Regions from separate parts of the Alteromonas nitratireducens genome, predicted to be linked through region 1. Evidence: predicted binding sites of a transcription regulator. Region 1 holds the regulator's gene; the other holds the start of a gene.

Region 1 (5,687 bases):
GCTAAAGTCCTGTGGGTCGATGTCCAGTGACCAGCGCACTTTCGATGCCAGCGGTAGTGCACTGATCGCCGGCAGCGCATGACGCACCGCCTGATGTAACGGCGCACGTTTATGGTGGCTGAGCACCAGCATAAAGCGATACCGGCCCTGACGCTTTTCGATCAGACCCGGCAGCGGACCGGCTACCTGTAGTTGTGATGTCGCATCGACACGCTGCAACACAGCCCTCACATCCGCCAGAAAATCATGTGCCAGGCCCGCGTTATTGGCTTCTGCCCGAATGATAAGCTGACTGGCAAACGGCGGTAACCCAGCCATTTTGCGCTCTTCCAGCGCCTGCCGGGCAAAATGGCTGTAGCCGTTGTGAATCAGATCCTGCAGCAGGGGATGGTCGGGGTTATGGGTTTGCAGCCACATCTCCCCCGGTTTACTTGCCCGCCCGGCACGCCCCGCCAGTTGGGTGACCAGCTGTCCAAGCTTCTCGGGCGCTCGAAAATCGCCACTGAACAGCGCACCGTCACAGTCAAGCACCACCACCAGCGTCACATGCGGAAAATGGTGCCCTTTGGACAATATCTGCGTGCCCACCAGCAGCTGATATTCCTGTCGGTTTATCGCATCCAGCGTTGCCTGCAGCTTGCCTTTACCGCGCACCGCATCGCTGTCAATCCGAACCTGTCTGGCCTGCGGAAACAGCTCAGCCAGCCCGGCCTCAACCTGCTCGGTACCGACCCCCGCGGTCACCAGTTTACCGGACTGACAGCACTCACACTGTCTGGGAATGGCCCGTGTGCCAGCGCAATGATGGCACTGCAGATAACGCTGGGCGCGGTGTACCGTGTAGGGACGATCACAACGCGGACACATTACCGACTCACCACAGTGATGACACAGCAGCGCGGGGGCATAGCCGCGTCGATTCACAAACACCAGCACCTGATTGCCCTTGTCGAGATGCGATCGCATGATCCCCAGCATCCCGTCAGCAATACCATGGCGAATTGCCTGATCGCGGGCATCAAGCACCTGCTGATGGGTATGACGGGCACCACCCGCCCGTTCGGTCAGGATTAAATGGGCGTAACGCCCCGACAACGCATTGTTCAGCGTTTCCAGAGACGGCGTCGCAGTGCCGAGGATAAGGGGGATCCCCTCCTCCTTAGCGCGCATGACTGCAAAATCACGCGCGTGATAGCGCAGCCCGTCCTGCTGTTTGAAAGAGTCGTCATGCTCTTCATCAACAATCAGCATACCGGGGAATTTAAGCGGGGTGAAAATGGCAGAACGGGTACCAATGATAATACCCAGTTCGCCGCCCTGCGCCCGTTGCCATACCGACAGGCGTTCTGCATCATTCAACTGCGAATGCAGCACACCAATTTCTATCGAAAAGCGTGCCTGAAAGCGCGCCACCGTTTGTGGTGTCAGTCCTATCTCCGGCACCAGGATCAGAACCTGTCGGCCCGCCGCCAGTACACGTTCGATGGCCTGCAGATACACTTCCGTTTTGCCACTGCCGGTTACACCCTCAAGCAGACTGACCGCAAAGCCAGTTTGCTGATTAAGGGCCGCAATGGCGACCGCTTGCTGTTTATCAGGGACAGGCTTGGCGCCAATCTGCATGGCGTCGAGCCAGGCCTTCTCTACTGGCGCCTTTTCCACTTCACTTTCGGTGATGAAGTGCTTGTCTTTCAGCGCACTAATGACCGCATCAGACACGATGAGTTTAAGCGAACTTTTGAGCTGAGGGCCATCACGCAAGGCCGCGATACAGGCCAGTTGTTTTGGTGCGCGCGACAGTGACGCACTGTCTTCCCGCTGTCCGGCGTCGGTCAGCGACACCCAACTTTGCGTCGCAAGCTGGTTTGGCTCGCCCTTTCTGAGGCGCACGGGCAGCATGGTATGCAGCACGTCGCCCGGACTGTGGTGGTAATACTGCCACAGCCACGCTGCCAGCTTCAGCATGGTGTCCGACAACACCGGCACAACGTCCAGCACCTCAATCACCGCCTTAATAGTCACCTTGTCGTCTTCGGGCTTTTTACCGGGCCCCAGCACCACGCCGACCAGCGAGCGCGGCCCAAAAGGCACACGCACCCGCACGCCCGGCGACAGCGGTTTATCGGTGGTATAGGTAAAGGTCTGGCGCAGCGGAACAGGCACCGCTACGTCGAGATAGTGCATCGTCATTTATCCTTGTATGGCAGGCAGATAACCGGTTGTCACCGCCTGTCTTTGCGTGGCTGACGCACTGTGCAAATCACAGACAATTCACTTGATTATTAAGGCGCCATACATTAATATGCGCCGCTCTTTACGGCAAGGCCTCTGTTACACCTTAGCAGAGCCTTGTATGAAAATATTGTTACGTATGGTGTTCAGCTTCGGGCTGGATAGCGATACGGCCTTTTGTATGAGGTATCCCATGAAACAAGGTATCCATCCTGATTACAACGAAATTACTGCAACCTGTTCTTGCGGTAACGTAATGAAAATTCGCTCTACCATGGGCAAAGACATCAACCTGGACGTATGTTCAGAGTGTCACCCGTTCTACACTGGTAAGCAGCGTAACGTTGACACTGGTGGTCGTGTTGACCGCTTCAAGAAACGTTTTGGTGCACTGGGCAAAAAATAAGTCCGGCTGTATCATCAAAAAAGCGCCTTCAGGGCGCTTTTTTTGTGCCCGTTCATCCATCACGTCATCAGATACATTTCCTATATAGCAAAACCATTTTGCATAAATAAAATTTATATCAGCTATTCGCAGATCTCGCTGGTTTTCCTGACACCAGTCTATTAGATTAGTGATGTCAGTCGCTGATCAGATATGTCTGGTGAATACTGCATGGTAGAGTTCACGCCGCCTGGCCTGATGAGGCAGCATCAGGTACGGTTTTCAGCACTGTCATCGCCAATAATAAACAATAACAACACTGGCATTGCCGAAAAAGCAAACACCTCAACCCTACAAAAAGGATACGCTTACCCATGTCAGACTTCAGACAACGCGCGCTTGATTATCATGCTAAACCTACCCCGGGCAAAATTCGCGTCGAACTTTCCAAACCCGCCGACAGTGTTGACGACCTGGCACTGGCATACAGTCCGGGCGTAGCCGAGCCGGTGCGCGAAATTGCCGATGATCCGGATCTGGCCTACCAGTACACCGCCAAAGGCAACATGGTTGCGGTGATCAGTAACGGTACAGCTATCCTTGGTCTGGGCAACCTCGGGCCGCTTGCGTCAAAACCGGTCATGGAAGGCAAGGCACTGCTGTTTAAACGGTTTGCAGGACTGGACGCTATTGATATCGAAGTCAAACACCGCACCACTGAAGAATTCATTAATACCGTCGCAAACATTGCTGACACCTTTGGCGGTATTAACTTAGAAGATATCAAAGCGCCGGAATGTTTTGAGATTGAGCAGGAACTTATTCGCCGCTGTAACATTCCGGTGTTTCATGATGATCAGCATGGCACCGCCATCGTCACCGCCGCCGGTATGCTGAACGCCCTCGAAATTCAGGGTAAGCAAATTGAAGACGCGACCATTGTCTGTATGGGAGCCGGTGCGGCAGCCGTGGCCTGTATGGAACTGCTGATAAAATGTGGCGCACAGCGCGAGCGTATCTACATGCTTGATCGCAAAGGCGTTATCCATACCCGCCGCGACGATCTGACTGAACACAAAAAACTGTTTGCCAACAATACTGACAAGCGCACCCTCGACGATGTCATGGAAGGTGCAGATATCTTTGTAGGTGTGTCTGGCCCGGATGTACTGCCGCCAGAGACGCTGGCGCTGATGGCGGAAAACCCCATCGTGTTCGCTTGCTCCAACCCGGATCCGGAAATCAAGCCGGAGCTGGCTCACGCCGTACGCGATGATCTGATTATGGCGACAGGCCGCTCAGACTATCCGAATCAGGTTAACAATGTCCTGTGCTTCCCGTTTATTTTCCGTGGTGCACTGGATGTGCGGGCAACCGCAATAAACGACGAAATGAAGGTGGCGGCGGTTGAGGCGATCCGCGCTATTTCAAAGGAGCCGGTTCCTGAAGAGGTGCTGAAAGCCAGTAAGAGTGAATCACTGACCTTTGGTAAACACTACATTATTCCTAAACCGATGGATCCGCGTTTGTGTTCGCGTATTGCGACTGCGGTAGCAAAAGCGGCGATAGATTCGGGTGTCGCCCGACTCGATACCCTGCCGGCCTCGTACCAGCAGGACTGATCGTAGTTATAAAAAGGCCCGGTATTAGTCCGGGCCATTTTCCTGTTCAATTTCCAGCTCCAGTCCCATCTCCTGCATAATCTTTCTGGCCTCGGCCGGAATGCGGTTGGGGTTGTCTTTGCGTAAATCGTCGTCACTGGGCAACGGCTGACCGGTAAACGCATGCAAAAACGCTTCGCACAATAATTCCGAATTGGTTGCATGACGCAGATTGTTAATTTGTCTGCGCGTGCGCTCGTCGGTCAGCACCTTCAGCACATTAATAGGAATGGACACGGTAACTTTCTTTACCTGCTCACTCTTTTTCCCGTGCTCCGCGTAGGGATGAATATACTTACCATTCCATTTTGCCATTAGGTTGCCTGCTTTTTTGTTTGTTTTAATTTTGTGAAATTTTAAACAATGCACAGAAAAGGTCAATTGAGCAGTGTAAACCGCTTGACGTCTAGACATATATTAATTAGTTTAGACGTCTAAACGTCTATGAAGGGTTTCGTTATGGTGTCTTATGCTCAGGGTGTGGACGCACTCAACCAGTCTTTGTCAGAACTGCGCGATATTGACGTGTCGTTTGAATTTTTCCCGCCAAAGTCTGAGCAGATGGAGAAGACCCTGTGGAAGTCGGTTGAACGTCTTGCGCCCCTGAAGCCCAGCTATATGTCAGTCACCTATGGAGCCAACAGCGGTGAGCGTGATCGCACCCATGACGTCGTCAAGCGCATCCACCAGCAAACGGGTGTTGCCGCCGCACCACACCTTACGTGTGTCGACGCGTCGAAAGAAGAGTTGCAGCAGATTGCACGCGATTACTGGGATTCCGGCATACGTCGTATTGTTGCGTTACGTGGCGATCTGCCCCAGGGTGTTACCAAAACCGATATGTATGCCTCTGACCTGGTGGCCCTGTTAAAAGACGTTGCCGACTTTGACATTTCAGTGGCGGCGTACCCGGAAAAGCATCCCGAAGCCCCGAATGCCCAGTTCGACCTGCTCAACCTGAAGCGCAAAGCAGAAGCAGGGGCCAGTGAGGCAATCACCCAGTTTTTCTTCGACACCAGTGTTTTTTTGCGCTTCCGCGACCGCGCTGCGGCAGCCGGTATTGATTTGGATATTGTGCCGGGGATCCTGCCTGTAACCAACTACCAGACCCTCATTAAGTTCGCCGGTTTCACCAACGTCCATGTGCCCGGCTGGCTGCATAAACACTTTGAAGGACTGGATGAGGACGACCAGACCACCCGTAACCTGATTGGCGCCAACATTGCGATGGACATGGTCAAGGTGTTAGCCAAAGAGGGCGTGAAGCACTTTCATTTCTATACGTTAAACCGCAGCGAACTAAGCTATGCCATTTGCCATATGCTGGGGGTGCGTGGCTAATCCGGTTAAAAAACTTTGCCGATAACCGCTCCAGCGGTATACCATTCTTAAAAGAAAGGTTATTCAAA
Region 2 (5,687 bases), on a different contig from region 1:
ACCAGGACAAACACTGGCAACAATCAGTGTATCGCGGTGTGATCGCCCGCTATCTTGCGAAGCAGGCAAAGATCCGTGGCAGTGAACGGTTTTTCGTCACGGGCATTCTGATGGATTTGAGTGAACCTGTGGTCGCCAAGTGCGATCCCATGTCATTTGAAGCCTATAAAGCAGATGACGAGAAGGTAATGCCGGAAATAAAACAACAACGGCATTTCGGTTTTACCTTCGCGCAATGCAGCGGCACAATCCTGGAACGATGGAAACTTCCTCTGCCGCTGTATTATCCCATTCAGCATTTATACGACATCGGCAAACTTACCTCTGACATTGATATTGCAGTGCTCGAGTGCGCCAGACGCATTACCCTCAAGGAACGACAAGAATCCGGCGTACAGATTGACATCTTTCCGCCGGCGATTGCGAAAACGCTGAAAATTGAAGGTGAAACGCTGGGTAACGCGATTGAGTTCGCAAATAAGGAAGCCGCAAGGTTATCGACACTTATCCAGTAGACACCGCGTCAGCGTGTCTGCTGACAACGTTTAATACAAAGCTCGTTTACGTGCGCTAAACAATAACGACTATAAGCAATTATGCAAAAAGACCATGTCAAACATGTCCTGGTATCGGTGTGCTTTTTTGCCTGCACAGGAGTAAGTGCAGAACCGCAGGACCTCATCCAACGGCTGTATTACTCAGACTTTTCTGAGGAAGAAGAGCAGCCTGCAAAACCGTTTACAATGGATGGTGAGCTGGGTTTGATCGTATCAACCGGCAACACGGCAGCGTCGTCGATAAAAGCGGCCATCAACGCTGACCATAACATGGATGACTGGAACAATACCTACAATGCTGAGCTGTTATACACGGAAAGTGATACCGATGGCTCTGAACGTGCGGTTACCGCACAGCGATTCTATTCGACCGCACAGTTTGACTACAAGCTGCATGCGAATGATCGCCGCCTGTTCCTGTATGCCGATTATGAAGATGATCGCTTTAACGGTTACAAATACCGTTCAACGCTGGCAGCGGGCTGGTCGCACCGGGCCTGGAAAGGGCTGGAGACAGAATTTCGCTACAGTATCGGGCCAGGTTACACGCTGATTGAGTCTGAAGAACCTACACTCAATTCGGTAAACAGCGGCGCAGTACTTCGGGCATCGGCTGAGTATCGCTATAACTGGAGTACCGGTGCGCGTTTCAGACAATTTGTCAGTACCGAAGCGGGTACATCCAATATCCGTTCACGCTCCGAGACCTCGGTGTCGGCCAGTATTTTTGGCTCACTGGCAATGAAGCTGTCGCTGATTCTGATCCATGAAACTAATCCGGCACCGACCAGTTCAACCCTGAGTTCAGAGACTTCAGTGTCACTGGTATACCATTACTTCTAGTCTCAGTTTGCGATACCATGTATAACGTGCAGTGACCGGACAATGAAGCGGCCATCACAGACGTTATGTGCAGTTAGCAGGCGTGCTGGTAAAAACAGAACATCGAATTTTAGGTTAAAACAGGAATGATTATGAAAAGACAGGGGTTTTATTGCCAGCTGACCGCGCTGGCAATGGCGTGCGCGTTTACAGGCAGTGCGCTTGCTCAGGAAGAACAGGAAGTAAAGCCGTTTTCAATGGACGGTGAGTTCGGATTTATTTTTACTACCGGTAACACCGAAACGACCTCAGCTTCAGCGGGTATCAACGCCCATCAGGAGCTGGATATGTGGAGTAACGACTACATTATTGAAGGCCTGTACCGCAGTGAAACGGTAGAAGTGGACGGTGAGGAAGTTGAGCGTACTTCAGCACAGAAGTTTTATACGTCGGCGCAGGGCAACTATAAGCTGGACAACCCTGACTACCGTCTGTTTGGCTTTGCCTCATATGAAGATGACCGTCTGAGTAACTTCGATTACCAGGCATCAGTGGCGGCCGGTTTTAACCATAAGGTGCTCAACAATGCTACGCACACCCTGGAGTATTCAGTCGGTCCGGGTTACGCCTTCCGTCAGACTCAGGAAGGGGAAACCTTAAATGGCGTGATGGTGCGTGCGTCAGCTGCGTATGCATGGAAAATTTCCGAAACCGCGCGTTTCACCCAGACCGTCAGTACTGAATTAAACTCAGACAATACTAAGTCACGGGCGGAATCGGCACTCACTGCCACCATCAGTGGCGCGCTCTCAATGAAACTGTCTATCAAGCTGGATCACAACACCAATGTGAATCCGGGCATTGAGAAGCTGGACACAGAAACCGCGGTGACGCTGGTGTATAACTTCTTCTGAGGCTAAGCCGCAGAAACAAAAAAGGAGGCAGGCGCCTCCTTTTTTCTTGTCTGTCTTCGGTTAGTGCAGAATACGGGTTTTAATTGTCCCGTCAATTTGCTGCAGTTGCTCAAGTGCGTCATAGGCGCGGTCGGCTTCCACGTCCACCACCACGTAGCCCACGTCGGCAGAGGTTTGCAGATACTGGGCCTCAATGTTAATCCCTTTGTCAGCAAACGCGTGGTTGATTTGGGTCAGCACACCAGGACGGTTCTGGTGAATGTGCAGCAGACGCGAGCGTCCGATATGTTCGGGCAGCGACACTTCCGGGAAGTTCACAGCCGACAGGGTTGAGCCATTATCGCTGTATTTCGCCAGTTTACCCGCGACTTCAATGCCGATATTTTCCTGGGCTTCCTGGGTGCTGCCGCCCACATGTGGGGTCAGGATCACATTGTCGAAACGGCGCAGCGGTGATTCAAACTCTTCCTGATTGGATTTTGGTTCAACCGGGAATACGTCAATCGCGGCCCCATTAATATGACCCCTTTCCAGTGCGTCAACCAGCGCATCGATATCAATCACGGTACCGCGGGATGCATTAATCAGAATGCTGCCGGCCTTCATCTTGGCTAACGCCGCCGCATTGATCATATTTTGCGTTTGCGGGGTTTCCGGGACATGCAGTGATACCACATCTGACGTTGCCAGCAGCTTATCCAGACTTTTAACCTGCATGGCGTTACCCAGCACCAGCTTGTCTTCAATATCGTAAAACTGCACGCGCATACCAAGATGTTCAGCCAGAATGCTCAATTGTGTACCAATGTGGCCGTAGCCAATGATCCCCAGGGTTTTACCACGCGCCTCATAGGAGCTGACGGCGCTTTTTTCCCATTCGCCGCGGTGGGCTTTAGCATTTTTACTGGGAATACCACGCAGCAGCAGAATAATCTGTCCCAGCACCAGTTCTGCGACCGAGCGGGTATTAGAGAACGGCGCATTAAACACCGGAACGCCCCGGTGCAGTGCCGCCTGCAAATCTACCTGGTTGGTTCCGATACAGAAACAGCCCACAGCAACCAGCTTAGTGGCTGCATCAAAAACAGCCTCGGTCAGTTGGGTTCGTGAACGAATGCCAATAAAGTGTGCATCGCGCACTTTCTCGATCAGTTCATCTTCAGGAAGCGATGTCGACAGATACTCGATGTTGGTGTAGCCATTGTTCTCAAAGGTTCTCAGGGCACTTTTGTGTACCCCTTCAAGTAACAGAATTCGAATTTTATCTTTGGGCAGTGAAACTTTTGACATGGACTCGCATCTCGGTTGAAGGTTTTGCGTTTGCTGTTTTTAAGACTTCTGGACGTCTATACGTCAACTTATCAGAATTCAGACAGCCTGAAAAGATGAATTTCAGGCTGTCTGTCCGGTAGGCGTTACTCGTAGGCTGTAACACCTTCATCGGTGGCGGTCAGAACAATATCAGCCCCGCGCAGGGCAAAAATGCCGTTTGTAACCACGCCCGGAATATTATTAATGGTTTGCTCCAGGTCACGCGGTGCCAGTATCTCAAGGTTGTGAACGTCCAGAATAACATTGCCGTTATCGGTTACCACACCCTGACGATAAACCGGGTCGCCGCCCAGTTTTACCAGCTCCCGGGCTACCATCGAGCGGGCCATCGGGATGACTTCGACCGGTAAAGGAAATTTACCGAGTACCGGTACACGTTTACTGTCATCGACAATACACACAAAGGTTTTGGAGGCCGCCGCGACAATTTTTTCGCGGGTAAGTGCCGCGCCACCGCCTTTAATCATGTGTTTGTGTTCGGTGACTTCATCGGCGCCATCCACATAGACTGACAGGCCGTCGACATCATTCAGTGATACTACCTCAATACCGATTGCTTTGAGTCGCTCTGTTGAAGCGTCTGAACTGGACACTGCCGCGGTGATGCTGTCTTTGATATCTGCCAGCGCGTCGATGAAGAAGTTGACGGTTGAGCCTGTGCCTACGCCAATGATGGTGTCCGGTTCAACATAATTGAGCGCTGCCCGCGCTACTGCGCGCTTTTTGTCATTCTGATCCATGCCTTTTCCCGTTACTAAGTGTTGCGCAAAGTGTAACTGAAAACAGCCGCAGAGCCGTAGCCAATTTTTAGGATTGTGGCGGGCGAGAATAAATCTTTTGTTCGGGGGTGACGATGATGTCCAGTGGGACGTCCCAGGATTGTACCGGCAAAGCCGGCACCTGCTGACAGTCGTGCGCAATACCAATCAGCACAGGTTTTTTTGCCCAGCGGTCACGGTGCGCCAGCGTGCGGTCATAAAAACCTCCGCCCATACCCAGGCGGTTGCCGTGTGCATCAAACCCGACCAGGGGTAGCAGCACCACGTCAATGGCGGTCGGCGGAATAACGCGCGTCACATCACAGACCGGCTCAGCAATGCCAAACCGGTTGGTCTGCATCGGCGTTTGCGGATGGTAATGCAGAAACAATAAATGGCCTGGTGTGAACGGGTGCAGCACAGGCAGCGCAACGGCAGGGGCGTCAGGTGAAGAAAAAAAGCGGGTGAACAACGGCGTCAGGTCGACTTCACCATCGTTTGGCAGATAGCCGGCTACCACGCTGGCATCCGCGACCGCCGGCAGTGAAAGCAACTGTGAGGCAATATCCGCCGCAGCCATATCCTGCTGGGCGTCTGACAGGGCGCGTCGGGCCGCCCTGAGCTCACGTCTTAACTGCTGTCGCTGAGATTGAGAGGATGCGGTCGTGGTGGTCATTGTCCGAGATAATGTTGCAGCAGGGTAACCAGTGCGGCGCGGTCAACCGGCTTGGTAAGAATGTCACACATGCCGTCTTTTTTCAGGTCCCCCGCATCGTGAAACGAGTCTGCCGTCAGTGCCACCACGGGTACATCAGGGTGAAGGGCGTGAAGCTGTCGGGTGGTTTCTCTGCCTGAAATGCCCGGCAGGTGCAGGTCCATCAACACCAGATCAGGGATATGATCCTTAAGCCACGCAAGGGCGTCTTCACCGGAGTCTTTGATAACGATAGGTAATCCTGCGCTGTCAAACAGGGCTTTGATAACGACCTGGTTGATGTCGTTATCTTCGACCACAAGAATGACCGGGTCTGCGTCTTCAGACAGCGGGCGAAGCGGAACCTGAGGCTGCTGCGTAACCAGTGTGCCGGCAGTTACCGGTTGGGCGAGCACCGTTGCCGTCATGCGGGTGCCCTGATTGACGGCACTGTCCACCTGAATATCGCCCCCCATCAGTTCGACCAGCTGCCGGCTGATCATCAGGCCCAGGCCTGTGCCCGCAAAAGATTGCGCATTGTCCATGCGCGCATAGGCACCAAACAGTCGGGTCTGATCTTCCTCACTGATGCCTATCCCTTCATCGTTGA

The links. Region 1 encodes MetJ, which represses methionine synthesis genes. Its sites were predicted from a motif close to TAGACGTCTAGACGTCTA; they were not measured.
Region 2: a site for MetJ is predicted at 3,633-3,650, ahead of serA (phosphoglycerate dehydrogenase). Genes of this name have one in related genera too.

Annotation. Positions count from the first base shown of each region.
Region 1 covers NZ_JBFNPK010000013.1:42,399-48,085, forward strand. Annotated here, with positions in the region: gene priA (primosomal protein N') at 1-2,184, opposite strand, end outside; gene rpmE (50S ribosomal protein L31) at 2,426-2,638, shown strand; gene AB1N33_RS11950 (malic enzyme-like NAD(P)-binding protein) at 2,992-4,239, shown strand; gene metJ (met regulon transcriptional regulator MetJ) at 4,264-4,593, opposite strand; gene metF (methylenetetrahydrofolate reductase) at 4,738-5,619, shown strand.
Region 2 covers NZ_JBFNPK010000002.1:266,519-272,205, forward strand. Annotated here, with positions in the region: gene AB1N33_RS03775 (HDOD domain-containing protein) at 1-515, shown strand, start outside; gene AB1N33_RS03780 (DUF481 domain-containing protein) at 597-1,400, shown strand; gene AB1N33_RS03785 (DUF481 domain-containing protein) at 1,574-2,293, shown strand; gene serA (phosphoglycerate dehydrogenase) at 2,354-3,583, opposite strand; gene rpiA (ribose-5-phosphate isomerase RpiA) at 3,709-4,365, opposite strand; gene AB1N33_RS03800 (5-formyltetrahydrofolate cyclo-ligase) at 4,433-5,059, opposite strand; gene AB1N33_RS03805 (hybrid sensor histidine kinase/response regulator) at 5,056-5,687, opposite strand, start outside.